DNA from 2 places in the Sporosarcina pasteurii genome. Region 1 is predicted to be linked to the other one. Evidence: riboswitches for the same ligand, from Rfam matches in the RefSeq annotation. Region 1 holds a riboswitch; the other holds the start of a gene.
The links. Region 1 has a riboswitch for FMN ahead of AB1H92_RS08790 (ECF transporter S component). Riboswitches for the same ligand answer to the same signal wherever they lie in the genome.
Positions count from the first base shown of each region.

Region 2: it holds a riboswitch for FMN, as region 1 does, so the genes downstream of both, ribD (bifunctional diaminohydroxyphosphoribosylaminopyrimidine deaminase/5-amino-6-(5-phosphoribosylamino)uracil reductase RibD) here and AB1H92_RS08790 (ECF transporter S component) in region 1, are expected to answer to the same signal.

Region 1 is NZ_CP160452.1:1,881,766-1,889,907, reverse strand. It holds gene AB1H92_RS08820 (cytochrome c biogenesis protein ResB) at 1-794, shown strand, start outside; gene ccsB (c-type cytochrome biogenesis protein CcsB) at 794-1,978, shown strand; gene AB1H92_RS08810 (response regulator transcription factor) at 2,089-2,802, shown strand; gene AB1H92_RS08805 (ATP-binding protein) at 2,799-4,580, shown strand; gene sigX (RNA polymerase sigma factor SigX) at 4,619-5,155, shown strand; gene AB1H92_RS08795 (hypothetical protein) at 5,148-6,329, shown strand; FMN riboswitch at 6,407-6,546, shown strand; gene AB1H92_RS08790 (ECF transporter S component) at 6,869-7,453, shown strand; gene AB1H92_RS08785 (ferredoxin) at 7,501-7,752, opposite strand; gene AB1H92_RS08780 (helix-turn-helix domain-containing protein) at 7,866-8,142, shown strand, end outside.
Region 2 is NZ_CP160452.1:2,410,428-2,418,569, reverse strand. It holds gene AB1H92_RS11460 (glycine betaine/L-proline ABC transporter ATP-binding protein) at 1-652, shown strand, start outside; gene AB1H92_RS11455 (proline/glycine betaine ABC transporter permease) at 645-1,493, shown strand; gene AB1H92_RS11450 (glycine betaine ABC transporter substrate-binding protein) at 1,499-2,401, shown strand; FMN riboswitch at 2,658-2,808, shown strand; gene ribD (bifunctional diaminohydroxyphosphoribosylaminopyrimidine deaminase/5-amino-6-(5-phosphoribosylamino)uracil reductase RibD) at 2,869-3,957, shown strand; gene ribE (riboflavin synthase) at 3,957-4,607, shown strand; gene AB1H92_RS11435 (bifunctional 3,4-dihydroxy-2-butanone-4-phosphate synthase/GTP cyclohydrolase II) at 4,620-5,813, shown strand; gene ribE (6,7-dimethyl-8-ribityllumazine synthase) at 5,827-6,291, shown strand; gene AB1H92_RS11425 (MFS transporter) at 6,378-7,610, opposite strand; gene AB1H92_RS11420 (ASCH domain-containing protein) at 7,855-8,142, shown strand, end outside.

The DNA of each region.
Region 1 (8,142 bases):
AGCGTAACGGTACGATTGTGAAAGAATTCCAAACGGATATTGCCTTGTATAAGCAAGAGGAAGGCGGCCTCCCTGGACAATCTGACAATATATCTCTAGTAAAAGAGTATCCAATTGTCGTGAATAAACCATTAACTTTCGATGGCTATAGTATTTTCCAAATGGATTATCGGACAGATGAACTGAAATCGATGACATTCCAATTGACGGAAAAGTCGTCGGAAAAGTCACTCGGAGAGTTTACGGTAGATTTAGTGAATCCAGATCGAATATATGATTTAGGCAATGGCGCGTCTGTCGAACTTAGAGACTACTATCCTGATTATGATGGGTTCGTAGATGGTGAACCGACGTCTAAAACCCCATTACCGAACAACCCTGCATTCTTCTTTAAAATGATTACACCCGAAAAGCCAAAAGGAGAAATCAGTTTTGTTGCGATCCGTCAAACAGTAGAAGCGGAAGAAAATGATTATAAGGTGAACTTTTTAAGTGCTGAAACACGTAATATTTCAGGCCTTACAATACGTAAAGATAAAACCTTATATCTATTACTCCTCGGTGGAATTATTTTTATGATTGGTGTAGCGCAAGGTTCCTATTGGAATCACCGCCGAATTTGGATTCAAAAAGGAGAAAATAATGAGATGTTCATAGCCAGCCACACGAATAAAAACTGGTTCTCCTTAAAGAAAGAAATGGCTCAAGTGAAAGAATATGCGGACTTGCCAAAATATGAAGACCGTGAAGACACAGAGTCTGTTTTGGAAGATGAGGAAGGGGACTTTAAATAATGGAACTCGCATCTTTAAGTTCAAATTTATTATTGATTTCATTTTTTGCTTATCTGATTGCAACACTATTCTTCGGTGGTGCGGTACGAGGCGCTAAATCCCAAGCATCTTATGGGAACAGCCGATCTGGAACAATTGGCATAATTATTACGATTATCGGTTTTTTAACACATGTAGGTTACTTTATTACAAGATGGATGGCGTCAGGACATGCACCTGTCAGTAATATGTTTGAAGCTGTTACGGCATTAGGGATGATGCTCGTTGCAGCGTTCATTTTACTCTATTATCTTTATAAAACACCTTCATTAGGACTTTTTGCTTTACCAACTGCCATTATTATTATTGGCTACGCAACTATGTTCCCAACGGAAGTAACACCGTTAATCCCTGCATTAAAAAGTAAATGGTTAGCAGTACACGTGATTACAACGATTTTAGGAGAAGCAATTCTAGCTATCTCTGCAGTTGCAGGATTTGTATTACTTTTGAAAAAAGTAGATGTGAAAAAGCCTTCAAACGAAAGGTTTTGGTTAGAGGTTATCGTCTATACATTAGTGTTATGTGTAGGTTTTATCATTGCGACAACAGGATTTAGAGTCGCTGACTATGAAGCACAGTTCACGTTTGTTAATAAAAATGAACAAATTGAACAAGTTACCTATCACATGCCGCCTCTCTTTGGCATGCATCAGTACGAAGCGTTAACGGAAGGAACAATGCAACCTTGGGCTGAAACCCCTGCAATTATCGATGCAAAAAAGTTAACGACAACGACATGGTCATTTTTCGTAGGAACCGTGTTGTATATTCTATTAAGACTCATAGTTAGAAGACCTCTTGCTGCGGTGCTTCAACCATTGTCGAAGAAAGCCAATACGCAACTAATGGACGAGATTGGTTACCGGGCTGTTCTTATCGGTTTCCCAGTGTTTACATTAGGTGGCTTAATCTTTGCGATGATTTGGGCACATGAGGCATGGTCAAGGTTTTGGGGATGGGACCCGAAAGAAGTTTGGGCACTCATTACGTGGCTTTTCTATGCAGCATTCTTACATTTACGTCTATCGCGTGGATGGGAAGGGAAAAAGTCTGCTTGGCTTATGGTTATAGGATTCATTCTGATCATGTTTAACTTTATTGCAGTGAATATGATTCTCGCAGGACTTCATTCATACGCATAAAGAACAAGACTGTACGGGTTGAACCTTCAACCGTATAGTCTTTTTATTTCTTTTAAACAGAAACACTTGTACAATATAGAGTGAGAGTTTGTTGAAAGGGGCTATTCATAATGGAAGAAAAAGTATCAGTTTTGGTTGTAGATGACGAGGATCGCATTCGTCGTTTATTAAATATGTATTTAAACCGTGAGGGCTATGAAGTAGATGAAGCCGCAGACGGTGCTGAAGCATTAGAAAAAGCAACTACTAATGAATATAATTGTATTTTATTAGACCAGATGATGCCGGAGAAAGACGGACTTGAAGTGTTGTCTACATTAAGAGATCAAGGGAACATGACACCTGTCATTATGCTAACTGCAAAAGGTGAAGAGTCGGACCGAGTAACCGGATTTGAAACTGGTGCGGATGATTATATTGTGAAACCTTTTAGTCCACGTGAAGTAGTCTTGCGGATTAAAGCAATTTTAAGAAGGTCTGCAACCTTTCCTAGTAGTTCAGCTTCAACTTCGAAAGACCTTGTTGTGTTTCCTAATTTAACCATCGACCATGATGCACATCGCGTTACTGCAGAAGGACAAGAGGTTAATTTAACACCAAAGGAATACGAACTTCTATACTTTTTAGCGAAATCTCCAGATAAGGTTTTTGACAGAGAACAATTATTGAAAGAAGTATGGCATTATGAGTTTTTCGGTGATTTGCGTACAGTAGATACACACATAAAGCGCTTACGCGAAAAGTTAAGTCGCGTTTCCGAAAGTTCTGCTAAAATGATTGTCACAGTTTGGGGCGTCGGATATAAGTTCGAGGCTTTAGAATGAATAGAATATGGAATTCAATCGTCGGGAAGCTATGGGCAACCATATTGCTTCTCGTTACTTTTATATTGTTTATTGTAACTGCGTTATTACTTGAGTTTTTAGGGAATTTCCATCGGGAACAGGCCGAGGATTCACTACGACGGGAAGCAAAAATGATTGCAAATGTCGTGTTGGAGCATAAAGGTCAGCCGTTAATGCCGATCATTATTCATGACGTATTGGACGATGAAACAAATGCATTTATTACGGATGAAAAGGGATTGGTTACGCACTCTTATCATATTGGACTTAATAAAAGTAGAATCGAAAGAAAAATCCTTTCAACCCCCGCATTTTCCTCCGATAATAAGTTGAATAATGGTGTGACAAAAGAGATTATGATGCCTTCAATTACCGAAGAAGGGATGATGGAACAATATATCGTTTTGGCTGACCCATTTACTACAGAAGCTGGAGCAACTGGAACGGTCTATATTTATCAAAGTTTAGAAGCGATTCAAGCGACTACGAAGAAAACAACAAATATCGTATTTCTTTCTGCATTTATAGCATTCATTTTAACGACCATCTTCGCTTTTTTCTTATCTACCCGAATTACTTTGCCCTTAAGAAAAATGCGACAAGCAGCAAATGAATTATCTAAAGGGAACTTCGATACGCGATTACCATCGTTGCAAAGTGACGAAATTGGTCAATTAGCAACTGCCTTCAATCAAATGGGGAGACAATTAAAATATCATGTTGAGCTGATTAGCCAAGAAAAAGAACAACTTTATAGTATTTTAACTTCGATGGCAGATGCGGTCATAACTTTTAACAGTGATGGCACGATCTTATTAAGTAATCCAGAGGCAGAGAAGATTTTGCAAAATTGGTATTTCGCGAAAGGTTCATCGGATGACTCTTTACCACCAGAGTTGTTACATATGCTGGAACACTCTATAAATTTTTCAGAGGAAGTAGAAGATGAACTCCCTTTAAATGGAAAGTTTTATACGGTCTCTATTAGTCCGCTTTATAGTGGCCGCAGTATACGTGGAGCTGTAGCGGTGCTTCGAGATATGACTGCACAGCATCAATTAGATAAACTCCGTTCTGATTTTATCGCAAACGTATCTCACGAATTAAGGACACCTATATCGATGTTACAAGGGTATAGTGAAGCGATACTTGATGGTGTGACAGAAAGTGACGAGGAGAAAGATGAAATCATTCAAGTAATTCACGAAGAATCGCTTCGAATGGGACGTCTTGTAACTGATTTACTCGACCTTGCAAGAATGGAGTCAGGCCATATGACACTGTATAAAGAGGAAGTATCTGTTCTTCCATTTTTAGGTAGAATTGTCCATAAGTTTAGTCAAGTAGCACGTGAAGCAAATGTTAATCTTTCATTTCAACATCCCGATGAAAAAATAATTTTGGACATAGATGAAGACCGAATCGAACAAGTATTTACAAATTTAATTGATAATGCAATACGTCATACACCTGAAAATGGCGATGTACGATTGACGGTTAATATATACGGCGATACTTGTCAAATGACGGTTTCTGACACGGGGGATGGGATTCCAGAAGAGGACTTACAGTTTATTTTCGAAAGGTTTTACAAAGCTGATAAAGCAAGAACACGTGTGAAAGGCGGTACAGGATTAGGTCTTTCCATTGCGAAAAATATTATTGATGCACACCATGGAATGATTACAGCATCTAGGGGAGAAGTAAATGGGACGATTATGTCTGTTACCCTTCCAATAAAAAAATGTAACGAATGATGAGGTAGAACGACTAATACATTGAACGGGGGGATTTTATGGACGACTCCGTATTTCATCGGTTATATGAAGAATATCATCAGGATCTGTTCAAGTTTCTAATCTATTTAACGAGAAGCCGGGAGCAAGCAGAAGACCTTGTACATGAAGTTTATGTACGGGTCTTAAGGGCTTATCAAGGGTTCAAAGGAGAAAGCACGGAAAAGACTTGGTTATTTTCAATCGCAAAAAACGTAGCCATAGATCACTTTAGAAAACAAACAGTTAGAAAGAAACACGATTATGACCGTTTTGATTGGGAGAAGAGTGAACTTGCCAGTCCTCGACCTATACCAGATGATTTTGTCGTGATGAGTGAACAAATGCAAGAACTTTTCAATGCACTTGAAACTTGCACAGGCGATCAAAAGCTTGTCATTCATATGCGCTACTTACATGATTTATCGATTTCAGAAGCCGCAGAAATATTAGGGTGGTCTGAAGCAAAAGTAAAAACAACTCAGCACCGCGCCATTAAAGCACTGCAAAAGAAGTTAACGGCTCTTCCGCAAGAAGGGGGGAAAGAAGATGGATAAAGAGAAGTGGTCCGAAGAAAAGATTGAAAAGATGCTTAGTCAAGTGCCTAATCCTAAAGACAATCGTTCTATAGACGAAGTATATACACGTCTGAAAAATGACAAACGATTACAAGATCAACAGCCGATTGAGCGAAAGTCATGGAAATGGATGCCCATCGCAGTAACGATAGCAGCAGTTCTGCTTTTAGGCATATTAACTCCGTCAATGCTAAAGGATAGTCAACATCAGTCGGATCAGGTTTCAGAATCTACATTTATGCAAATGGACGAATCAGCAGATGAACTAGCGGAAGTAGAGAAGAGCATAGAAGAGGCTGCATTATTTCAGGCGGATAAAAGTAGTCATCTTTTATTAGCGGATGAGCTAGACGGATATATCCCTTTTCAAATAGGTCTCGTATCTCGTGCACACGTGATTCCTGTTACATTTCTTATCCCTTCGGAAACAATTCAAGTTGATTTTCAAAAAGAAAATCCAAACAGTGTAGAACTCTATCAAAAATACGCTGGACAACTACGTGAGGAAGCTTTGGGTTTTGACGCATATCACCCTTTTGAAGGAGAAATAATTGCTGAAGAAGGCATGGTCCGTCACAAACTTCCAAGTAACCATTCCTATGATAGGTCTTCCGCATCCATTCAAGTATACGAAGGGACTATTAGGTCGACATTCAACGATTTCTCGAAAGTTTTACCCGTTCAGGAAAATGGAGATGCAATCGAATTTAGTCAAGTAGGAACAATGGATGCGATTCAAATAAATCATGATCGACATGCAGCTTCCTATTACAAATACACGTTACCGTCTGGACAAACATATATCGTCCCCCAAGACGCCGGGGAGTTTGCAGAAACTGTAGAGGAAGCACTCTTAAATATGAAAAAGCAATTCAGTGATGACTTTGAAAGTTTAGTTCCTGAATCGGTTCATTATGATGTTCAGGTAGTAGAAGATACCGTATTTATCCAATTCAAAGACCTTCTTGATTTATCGCAAATGAATGATGACGAGGCTCGCTTAATGATTGAGGGATTCATGCTAACGGCTGAACAATTTCAATTAGCGATAAAACTAGAGAATGTCATGCAAGAAAATTTTGGGAAATACGATTTATCCGAAGCGCTACCACGACCAGTCGCTAGTAATCCAGTAGACTTCATAACGGAATAAACAGGACTTTGTAAACTATCTAGTTTACAAAGTCCTGTTTCTATTGTATTATAGAGATGTAAGAAAATTTAATATTGATTCATCTTCGGGGCAGGGTGTAATTCCCGACCGGCGGTAATAGAAGATTTTCTTCTGAGCCCGCGAGCTATAGTATAATATAGCTGATTCTAGTGAGATTCTAGAGCCGACAGTATAGTCTGGATGGGAGAAGGTGAAGGTGCAGCCGTCTATCATTATGTATAAAAAACATAATGTGAACGCTTATTTCATGCGGATAAAAATAACTTATCCTATGAAAGTTCCGATTAACGAAGTCATTGTACGAGTTTAATCGAACGTTTATTTGTGTACCTACAACTCCCTAAAGTCTATTTGCTTTAGGGGTTTTTTATGTAGAATTGGTATCTTTTGATGCTTGATAACAGATTACACTGAGTTATGTAAGTTCAAATAAGAATCAATGATGATGTTGTGGACATAAATAAACAAAGACGAATGCCCTTTCCTCTTGGAAGTGAATCGGACAAGGAGAGAGGAACATGAATAGTAAAAAGTTACGTAAGATGGTGCTTGTCGCCATGTTAGGAAGTATTGCTACAGTATTAATGCAATTTAATTTTCCGTTACCAGCGCTACCTGCATTTTTAAAGTTTGACTTTGGAGAAGTTCCGGCAGTTATTGCGATTATGACGATGGGACCTATTGCAGGCATCGCGGTTGAGTTAATTAAAAACATATTACATTGGTTTTTAAGTGGGAGCCCTACAGGCGTACCGGTTGGTGAGATTGCCAACTTCGCTACAGGATTACTATTTATCTTGCCAATCTATTACATCTTTACAAAGTTTAAAAGTACGAAAGGTTTACTAGGTGGATTTATTGCCGGAACTGTTTCGATGGCAATTGGGATGAGTTTATTAAACTACTTTATCTTCTTACCGATGTATACTTACTTCTTAAATATGACGCCTGTAACAGGCGATGCATTATATAAAATGATTGTCCTTGGCATCCTTCCATTTAATATATTGAAAGGTGTTATCCTGACAATTGTTTCGATTATGCTATATAGTCGAATGAAAAATTGGATTAGTCAACAACGTGCAAAGTTGCTGGCTGAATGAAACGAAATATAAAAATGCTGTGCTAGAAGATCTAGCGCAGCATTTTTTTAGTCTTCATATTTTAAAGCGTCCCCGTCAAACGGTGCATCTGCAACTTTAATAGAATCAGTTGGACAACCTTCAAAGCCGTCCTCCATGTCCTCTAGTAGTTCTTCTGGAACTTGTACGGTACCCGTGTTATCATCAAGAATAACAAAAGCAATTCCGTCATCATCGTAATCATATATGTCAGGAGCAGCAGCCCCACAAGCTCCACACGCGATGCACGTATCTTGGTCGACGATTGTATACTTAGGCATGTATGTCTTCCCTCTTTTCTTCGAACGTAGCATTTCAGTACATCCTCTATTCTAATGCTGTTTTTAACAGTTTTCAACATAATACTACAAATTTGGGTGAGGAGGACATAATAATGAATCTTTCAACGTTACTTTGTGTTCTATTTAGCAAATTAGATGGAGAGAAAACAGCGAATGCTGCTCTTCATTTATTGCGTGGAAAACGATCAGGACAAACAATTCAGGATGTAAAATATTATGACTTGAAAATGTTTTTCGGTTTATTGCCTAAACTCCCTCAACAATTATTTAATGAGACGATAAATGAACTAGTACAATTAAACTGTATTGAGATAGATGCTTCGTCAATTCTGCATGTAACAGAGAGTGGAAGAAAGTTAGTGGAATCCT
Region 2 (8,142 bases), 530 kb from region 1:
GTTAATTCGTAAAGATATGCAAGATGAGTTATTACAGCTTCATAATGATATGGGGAAAACAATTATTTTCATTACCCATGATTTAGATGAAGCCCTTCGAATTGGCGATCGGATCGCTCTAATGAGGGACGGAGAAATTGTTCAAATTGGAACACCTGAAGAAATCTTAATGAATCCATCTAATGAATACGTTGAAAAATTCGTTGAAGATGTTGATTTATCGAAAGTATTGACAGCTGCTCATATTATGAAGCAAGCAGATTCGGTACAAATTGACCGTGGTCCTCGGGTGGCGCTTCGTCTGATGAAACGACTGCGAATCTCCTCTATGTATGTAACTGATAAGCAACATCGTCTATTAGGGGCAGTGACCGCACAAGATGCAGATGCTGCAGTTGGTGAAGGGAAATCTTTGGAAGATATTCTCATTACTGATATCCAGACTGTGTTGGAAGATTGTGTACTCACAGAGTTGTTTGACACTGTATCGACAGCGACGATTCCAGTAGCGGTTGTGGATGAAGAGAAACGTCTTAAAGGAATTATTATTCGTGGTGCATTAATTGGTGCATTATCTGGAAATGACAGCTTTATTAATGGTAATGGGGTCGTTTCTGCAGACGCAGAGTTGGAGGTAGAGGAGATTGGATAAATTTTTACCACGCCTTCCATTTGCCGACTGGATTGACGATGGCGTTCAATGGTTAACAGATATTTTTGCGCCGTTATTTGATGGGATTTCAACGTTTTTAGAAGCAATTGTAGAAGGATCAGTCGATTTATTAAACCTTGTGCCATCAATTTTGTTGGCAGTCATATTTGCTTTACTTGCTTGGTTTATTTCAACGAGAAAAATTGGGCTATTTACACTGATTGGATTCTTATTCATAGACTATTTAGGTTTATGGTATCCGATGTTGCAAATGCTAGCACTAGTTGTGACAGCCGTCTTTTTTGCGGTAGTTATAGGGATACCGATTGGGATTTTGGCATCACAAAATAAAACTGTGAAACAAATTACGAATCCGATTCTAGATTTAATGCAGACGATGCCAGCATTTGTTTATTTAATCCCAGCTATTTTCTTCTTTAACATCGGGGTTGTACCGGGGGTTGTTGCATCAGTTATTTTTGCAATGCCACCGACAATTCGTTTAACGATGTTAGGGATTCAGCAAGTGCCAACGGATTTAATCGAAGCAACTGAAGCATTCGGTTCAACAACATGGCAACGTTTAGTGAAGATTCAAATTCCGCTTGCTAAGCCGACAATTTTAGCAGGTGTGAACCAAAGTATTATGCTTTCACTTTCAATGGTCGTGATTGCGTCAATGGTAGGTGCTCCCGGACTTGGTGAAGAAGTTTACCGAGCCGTTACACAATTAAAAACGGGTGTTGGTGTTGAAGTCGGCGTGGCGATTGTCATTGTTGCCATTATTTTAGACCGCATCACGCAACACGCAGGATCGAAGAAACAAGGAGGAATTTCATAATGATTTTGAAGAAAAAAGTATTTGGATTAGGTGCAGCAGCATTGCTTGCACTAGGACTTGCAGCATGTGGAAGTGACGATACAACTAAGAAAGAATCAGGTTCAGATGATGACACAACAGTTGGTGAATCAGTAGATTATAAAATTACAGGAATTGACCCAGGTGCTGGGATTATGGAAGCAGCTGACCGTGCAATTGAAGATTATGAATTAGATGAGTGGACGCTAACTACAGGTTCAGGTTCTGCAATGACGGCAGCGCTGAAAAAAGCATATGATAAAGAAGAACCAATTATTGTTACAGGTTGGACACCGCACTGGAAATTTGCGGAGTTTAAGCTTAAATATCTTGAAGATCCAAAAGGTTCTTTTGGCGGAGAAGAACAAATCCGTACGATTGGTCGTATTGGGTTAGAAGATGATCTTCCGGAGGCACATGCAATTTTGTCGAACTTTAATTGGACAGAAGAGGACATGGCCGAGGTTATGATTGCAATTCAAGACGGTGAGAAAGAAGAAGTAGCAGCTCAAAACTGGATTGACGCAAATGAAGATAAGGTATCAGAATGGACAGATGGTATCGATAAAGTTAATGGCGATAAAATTAAACTTGCATACGTAGCATGGGATAGTGAAATCGCAAGTCATAACGTTATGAAAATTGTTCTGGAAGATATGGGCTATAAGGTTACACTTACACAAGTAGAAGCAGGTCCATTATGGACAGCTGTTGCAAATGGCAGCGCAGATGCTTCTCTTGCAGCATGGTTACCGATTACACACGAAACATATGCTGAAAAATTTGAAGGTGACTTCGAAGAGCTTGGCATTAATATGGAAGGTGTAAAAATCGGTTTAGTCGTTCCAAGATATATGGACATCGACTCAATTGAAGACTTACAAAAATAAGAGAAACAAAGGGCATCGCTTAATTTAGCGATGCTTTTTATATGTTAAATTATAATTGTCGAAGAAAGAGTAATAGTCAAATAGACTTGTTGTGAAAATGAAAAATAGATCGAATAACCTTGTCGAACTTCAAGTTAATTGGGCTTAATTACACGAATCTAAAGTCATGATTTTCATTTTTTTGTTCTATAAATCTAAAAACTACTATTGATTATTATAAAATGATGTGGTAGGTTTAAGAAAGTACGATATTTTCAAATAACTTCGGGGCAAGGTGAAATTCCTTACCGACGGTGATCGAGCGTAATGCTTGTTAGTCCGTGACCCGCTTTTCTACTTGCTAGAAAACGGTGGAGCTGGTGAAACTCCGGCACCGACAGTTAAAGTCTGGATGGGAGAAGTTTTGTGGAATACGTACAATGCCGATAATAGATTGCCCTCTTTAACAATTGAAAGGGGGAATGTCGATGATTGATGAAAATATGATGAAATTAGCGTTACAATTGGCGCAAAGTGCAGAAGGACAAACTTCACCGAATCCTCTTGTTGGTGCCGTTTGTGTAAAAAATGGTCAAATTATTGGGACAGGCGCCCACTTAAAAGCGGGAACTCCCCATGCTGAGGTTCATGCATTAAAGATGGCGGGAGCAGCAGCTTTCGGTGCGGATTTATACGTCACCCTTGAACCATGTGCACATCATGGACAGACACCGCCTTGTACAGAACTCATTATTTCAAGCGGGATTCGTCGCGTAATCATTGCGTCAACAGATCCAAATCCTTCTGTGAACGGACGAGGCATCGAAATTCTAAAGCAAGCCGGTATTGAAGTAAGCACCGGTGTTTTACAGGAAGAGGCAGACTATTTAAATCGCGCATTTTTTCATTTTATTCAAAACGGTAAACCATACGTCACTTTGAAAGCGGCCACTACCCTAGATGGTCGACTTGCAACGCAAAATGGGGATAGTAAATGGATTACATCTGAAACCTCTAGAACAGATGTCCATCAACTCCGTCATACCCATGATGCAATTTTAGTTGGCGTTGACACCGTACTTCATGATAATCCTTTCCTAACCACCCGTTTGCCCCATGGTGGAAAGAATCCAATTCGAATTATTTTAGATCGACAGTTACGAACACCCGAAACAGCAAATGTTATTATAGATGGTGCTGTAGAAACAATTATTTTTACATTGGAATCAACAAAATTGAATGATCAATTAACGACATATTCCAATGTATCTATTGAAAGAATTCCAGATTCTGCACATTTTTTGGAGGAAGTACTAACACGTCTTGCGCAAAAAGGAATTATGACCTTATTTGTCGAGGGCGGCAGTCGCATCCATTCGAGTTTTATGAATGCGCGGTTGGCTGATGAACTTTATTTATACGTAGCGCCAAAATTAATCGGCAATGGTCCGACGATTTTTATGGATGAAACGCGTTCCTTTATGGCAGAAAGTGAAGGACTTTCATTCCTAGATGTGAAAAAAATTGGCAATGATATTAGAATTCATGCTCAGTTTCGAAAGGAAGGTGAGTCATAGTGTTTACTGGGATTGTAGAAGAAATCGGTACAATTCAATCTGCAAATCGGGGCGCGAATTCTTTAACGCTTCAAATCCAATGTACGAAGGTCCTTGAAGATGTCAATAAAGGGGACAGTATTGCGGTAAATGGTGTTTGTTTAACGGTTAAAGATTTTACAACGTCCTATTTTACAGCAGATGTGATGCCTGAAACGGTAAAAGCAACGACGATTCATTCCTTACAAGTAGGAAGTCGTGTCAATTTAGAACGAGCAATGGCAGCAAATGGTCGGTTTGGCGGTCATTTTGTAAGTGGACATGTTGATGGAACTGGCGAAATAGTGACCGTTCAACAGAGAGAAAATGCAATTTACATGGAAATTAACATTGCACCTGAATTATTACAGTATTTTATTCAAAAAGGGTCTGTGACAGTGGATGGAACGTCACTCACAGTTTTTGATGTGACAGATAATGGATTTGTTATTTCGTTAATTCCGGTTACGCAAGCTGACTCTATTATTGGACAAAAACGCGTTGGCGACATTGTGAATGTAGAATGTGATATGTTAGCGAAATATATTGAACGATTATTATCTAAAAAAGAAGATAAACAACAGAGTGCTGTGACAATGTCACTACTTGCACAAAATGGTTTTCTAAATTAAGGGGTGACTAATTTGTATACGACAGTAGAAAAAGCGATTGAAGAATTAAAAAAAGGCAAAGCGATTATCGTTGTTGACGATGAAGATAGAGAAAACGAAGGTGACTTTCTCGCCTTAGGCAAATATGCGACACCCGAAATGATTAACTTTATGGCGTCTGAAGGAAAGGGACTTATTTGCGTACCGATTGAGGAAGAAATGGCAGCTCAATTACAGTTACCGCTTATGGCGGCAGAAAATAGTGACCCATATCGCACAGCTTTTACAGTGTCGATTGACCATGTCACAACGCATACAGGAATTTCCACATTTGAACGGTCAGCTACGATTTTAAGTATGCTAAATCCAAATGCAAAACCTGAAGAATTTAACAGGCCTGGGCATATATTCCCGTTAATTGCGAAAAGTGGGGGTGTACTTGAGCGACCTGGCCATACGGAGGCGGCTGTTGACCTAGCAAAGCTTTCTGGAGCGGAACCTGCCGGGGTTATTTGTGAAATTTTGAATCCGGATGGCACGATGGCAAGAGGGCCAGAGTTAAAAGAAATCGCAGAACGTTTTGACTTAGTTATTTTAACGATTGAAGAGTTAGTGAATTATCGGCAGGCACGCGAATCGTTAGTTGAACACGTCGTTGATATCGAGTTATCAACTCAATTCGGCGAATTCAAAGTCTTTACGTATGTAGAGAAATTAACTGGACAAGAACATCTTGCTTTTGTAAAAGGTGAAATAGAAATGCATGAAAATGTTCTAGTTCGTGTTCATTCGGAATGTTTAACTGGCGATATTTTCGGCTCAAATCGATGCGATTGCGGCCCACAACTGCATGCGGCATTGCGGCAAATTGAAAATGAAGGAAAAGGTATTTTATTATACTTGAGACAAGAAGGCCGTGGAATCGGACTTGTTAATAAAATGAAAGCTTATCTATTACAAGACGAAGGTTATGATACTGTCGAAGCGAATGAAAAACTAGGTTTTCCGGACGATGCGAGAGATTATCGAATCGGCGCGCATATTTTACGAGATCTTGGCGTGACACAGATTTCATTACTCACGAATAATCCACGAAAAATTACAGGGCTTGAAACGAATGGCGTCCAAGTTATTGAGCGACTGCCAATCGAAATGCCTGCGAAAGAAGAAAATAGAAGATATATGGAAACGAAAAAAACAAAACTTGGACATTTAATACACGCTTAAGGGGGAAAATTTCATGGGAAAAATATTTGAAGGTCATTTAGTAGGAACGGATTTAAAAATAGGGATTGTTGTTGGTCGATTTAATGAGTTTATTACAGGAAAGTTACTAGGTGGGGCAGAAGATGCATTACGCCGTCATGGTGTGGAGAAAGAAAATATTGACGTTGCATGGGTTCCAGGCGCTTTTGAAATTCCACTTGTTGCGAAGAAGATGGCTGCTTCAAACAAGTACGATGCAGTGATTACGCTTGGCACAGTGATTCGCGGATCGACGCCTCATTTTGACTACGTATGCAATGAAGTAGCGAAAGGCGTTTCTGCCATTAATATGCAAGAAGGCATTCCAGTCATCTTTGGCGTATTAACGACTGAAACGATTGAACAAGCAATTGAACGTGCGGGCACAAAAGCCGGAAACAAAGGTTGGGATGCTGGCACGGCGGCTATTGAAATGGCAAATTTAATGAAAGAAATCTAACGTTATAATAAAGAAAAGACTTCCAGTCCGTCAATTTGAGACGGATTAGGAAGTCTTTTGTACTTTTAATATAAATGTTTAAGTGATTATTTTTCAGTTGTTGTTTGTGGCGGTTTTGATACATAATTATCTTTTCCGGCCCCCAATCCAACAATGAGGAGGACGATAGAAGAGAATACTAATAAGAAAATAGGAATTGTCCAACCGCCTGTTAGGTCATATAACAAACCGAAAAGCGCAGGGCCCGTAGCTGCAAGTAAATAGCCAAATGTTTGCGCCATTGCAGATAAACCAGCTGCTTCAAATATGTTTTCAGTTCTTAACATAAAGAACATCATTGCTAAGCCAAATGCAAATGCAGTTGCAATTCCGAACAAAATTGCAGACGGTAATACGAGTGCCATTGAACCAGATAAAATTCCTGAGAGTCCAAGGATTAAGGTAATGAATGTAACCCAAACGAGCGGGATTTGATTTTTCATTCGTCCTGCGATAATTGGAACAATAAAGGTAAAAGGCAACTGTGCCAATTGGACGGATGAAAGCATCCAGCCTGCTTTCTCTGCAGTCATCCCTCTATCTTGTAAAATAACAGGAAACCAAGCTGCGATACAGAAGAATAATAAAGATTGTAATCCCATGAAAATCGTAATTTTCCAAGCTAGTTTTGAGCGTAAAAGAGAATTTCCTTTATGATTTTCATTCCCTTGGGAAGATGCTTTTTGTTGATTACGGAGTTGCGGAATCCAAACTAAAAGTGCAATCACCGCAAATATTGCCCAAACGCCAATAGACGCCTTCCAACCAAACGAACTGGCGGTTGCAATTGGAATACTTAACCCAGCTGCCAATGCGGCAGTGATGTTCATAGAGATTGAATAGATTCCTGTCATGACGCCAATATTATTTTCGAATTTCATTTTGATAAAGGCTGGCATAAGTACGTTGGCAATTGCAATCCCGGCACCAATAAAAATGGTCCCAATGTAAAGGATCGAAATGCCGCCTAAAGGTCTGGCAATAAGTCCGAATGTGATGGCGATTAACACAAAAAATAAGACAAATTCCATTCCAAATCTTCTAGCGAGACGTGGGGCAAAAGGAGATAATAAGCCGAATGCCAATAATGGAATTGTTGTCAGTGCACCAACCATTGTATTTGAAATGCCTAGTCCATCCCGAATAAGAGGGACAACCGGTCCAACAGAAGTAATCGGAGCACGTAAGTTAGTCGTTAGTAAAATAATTCCGGCTACAAGGAGGAGCAGTCTTAAGGTTGAGCGACGCTCCGGTTTTTCATTTTTTACAGGAACACCCATTAGTATTCCTCCTCTTGTCTAAATATATAGTAGGTTCCAACATTTCACGTTAACAGGTTACTTTCAAAAAGTAAATGTCATTTTGCTGAAAGGATATATATTGAAACAGTTCCATTAAAAAAATAGACGTTTTTGTGACTGGAAAAGTATGCTCTAAACCTTATTGAGAAATTGGTTTTCTCGCGATATATGAATAAGGGAGGTATAATAGAAGGAGAATCAATTTAAGGAAAGAGGGATTCACTTGACGAAAAAAAATGATGTAAATTTACCAGAAAAGACTTGTTCAATCGAAAGACTTGTCACTGTAAAAGAAGATGTACAGAGAGTATTAAATGGTGAAAAAACCGCGACAAGACGTAATGGTGTCTATGCTTACCCTGGTGAAATCATGGTGCTAGAAGGTAAAGAATTTAAAGTAGATGCACTTTATGCACAGACGCTTGGTGAAATGACAGAGGAAGATGCGAAGCAAGAAGGATATGAGACTTTAGAAGCGTATAAACAGGCGATTCTTGCGCTACATCCGAAT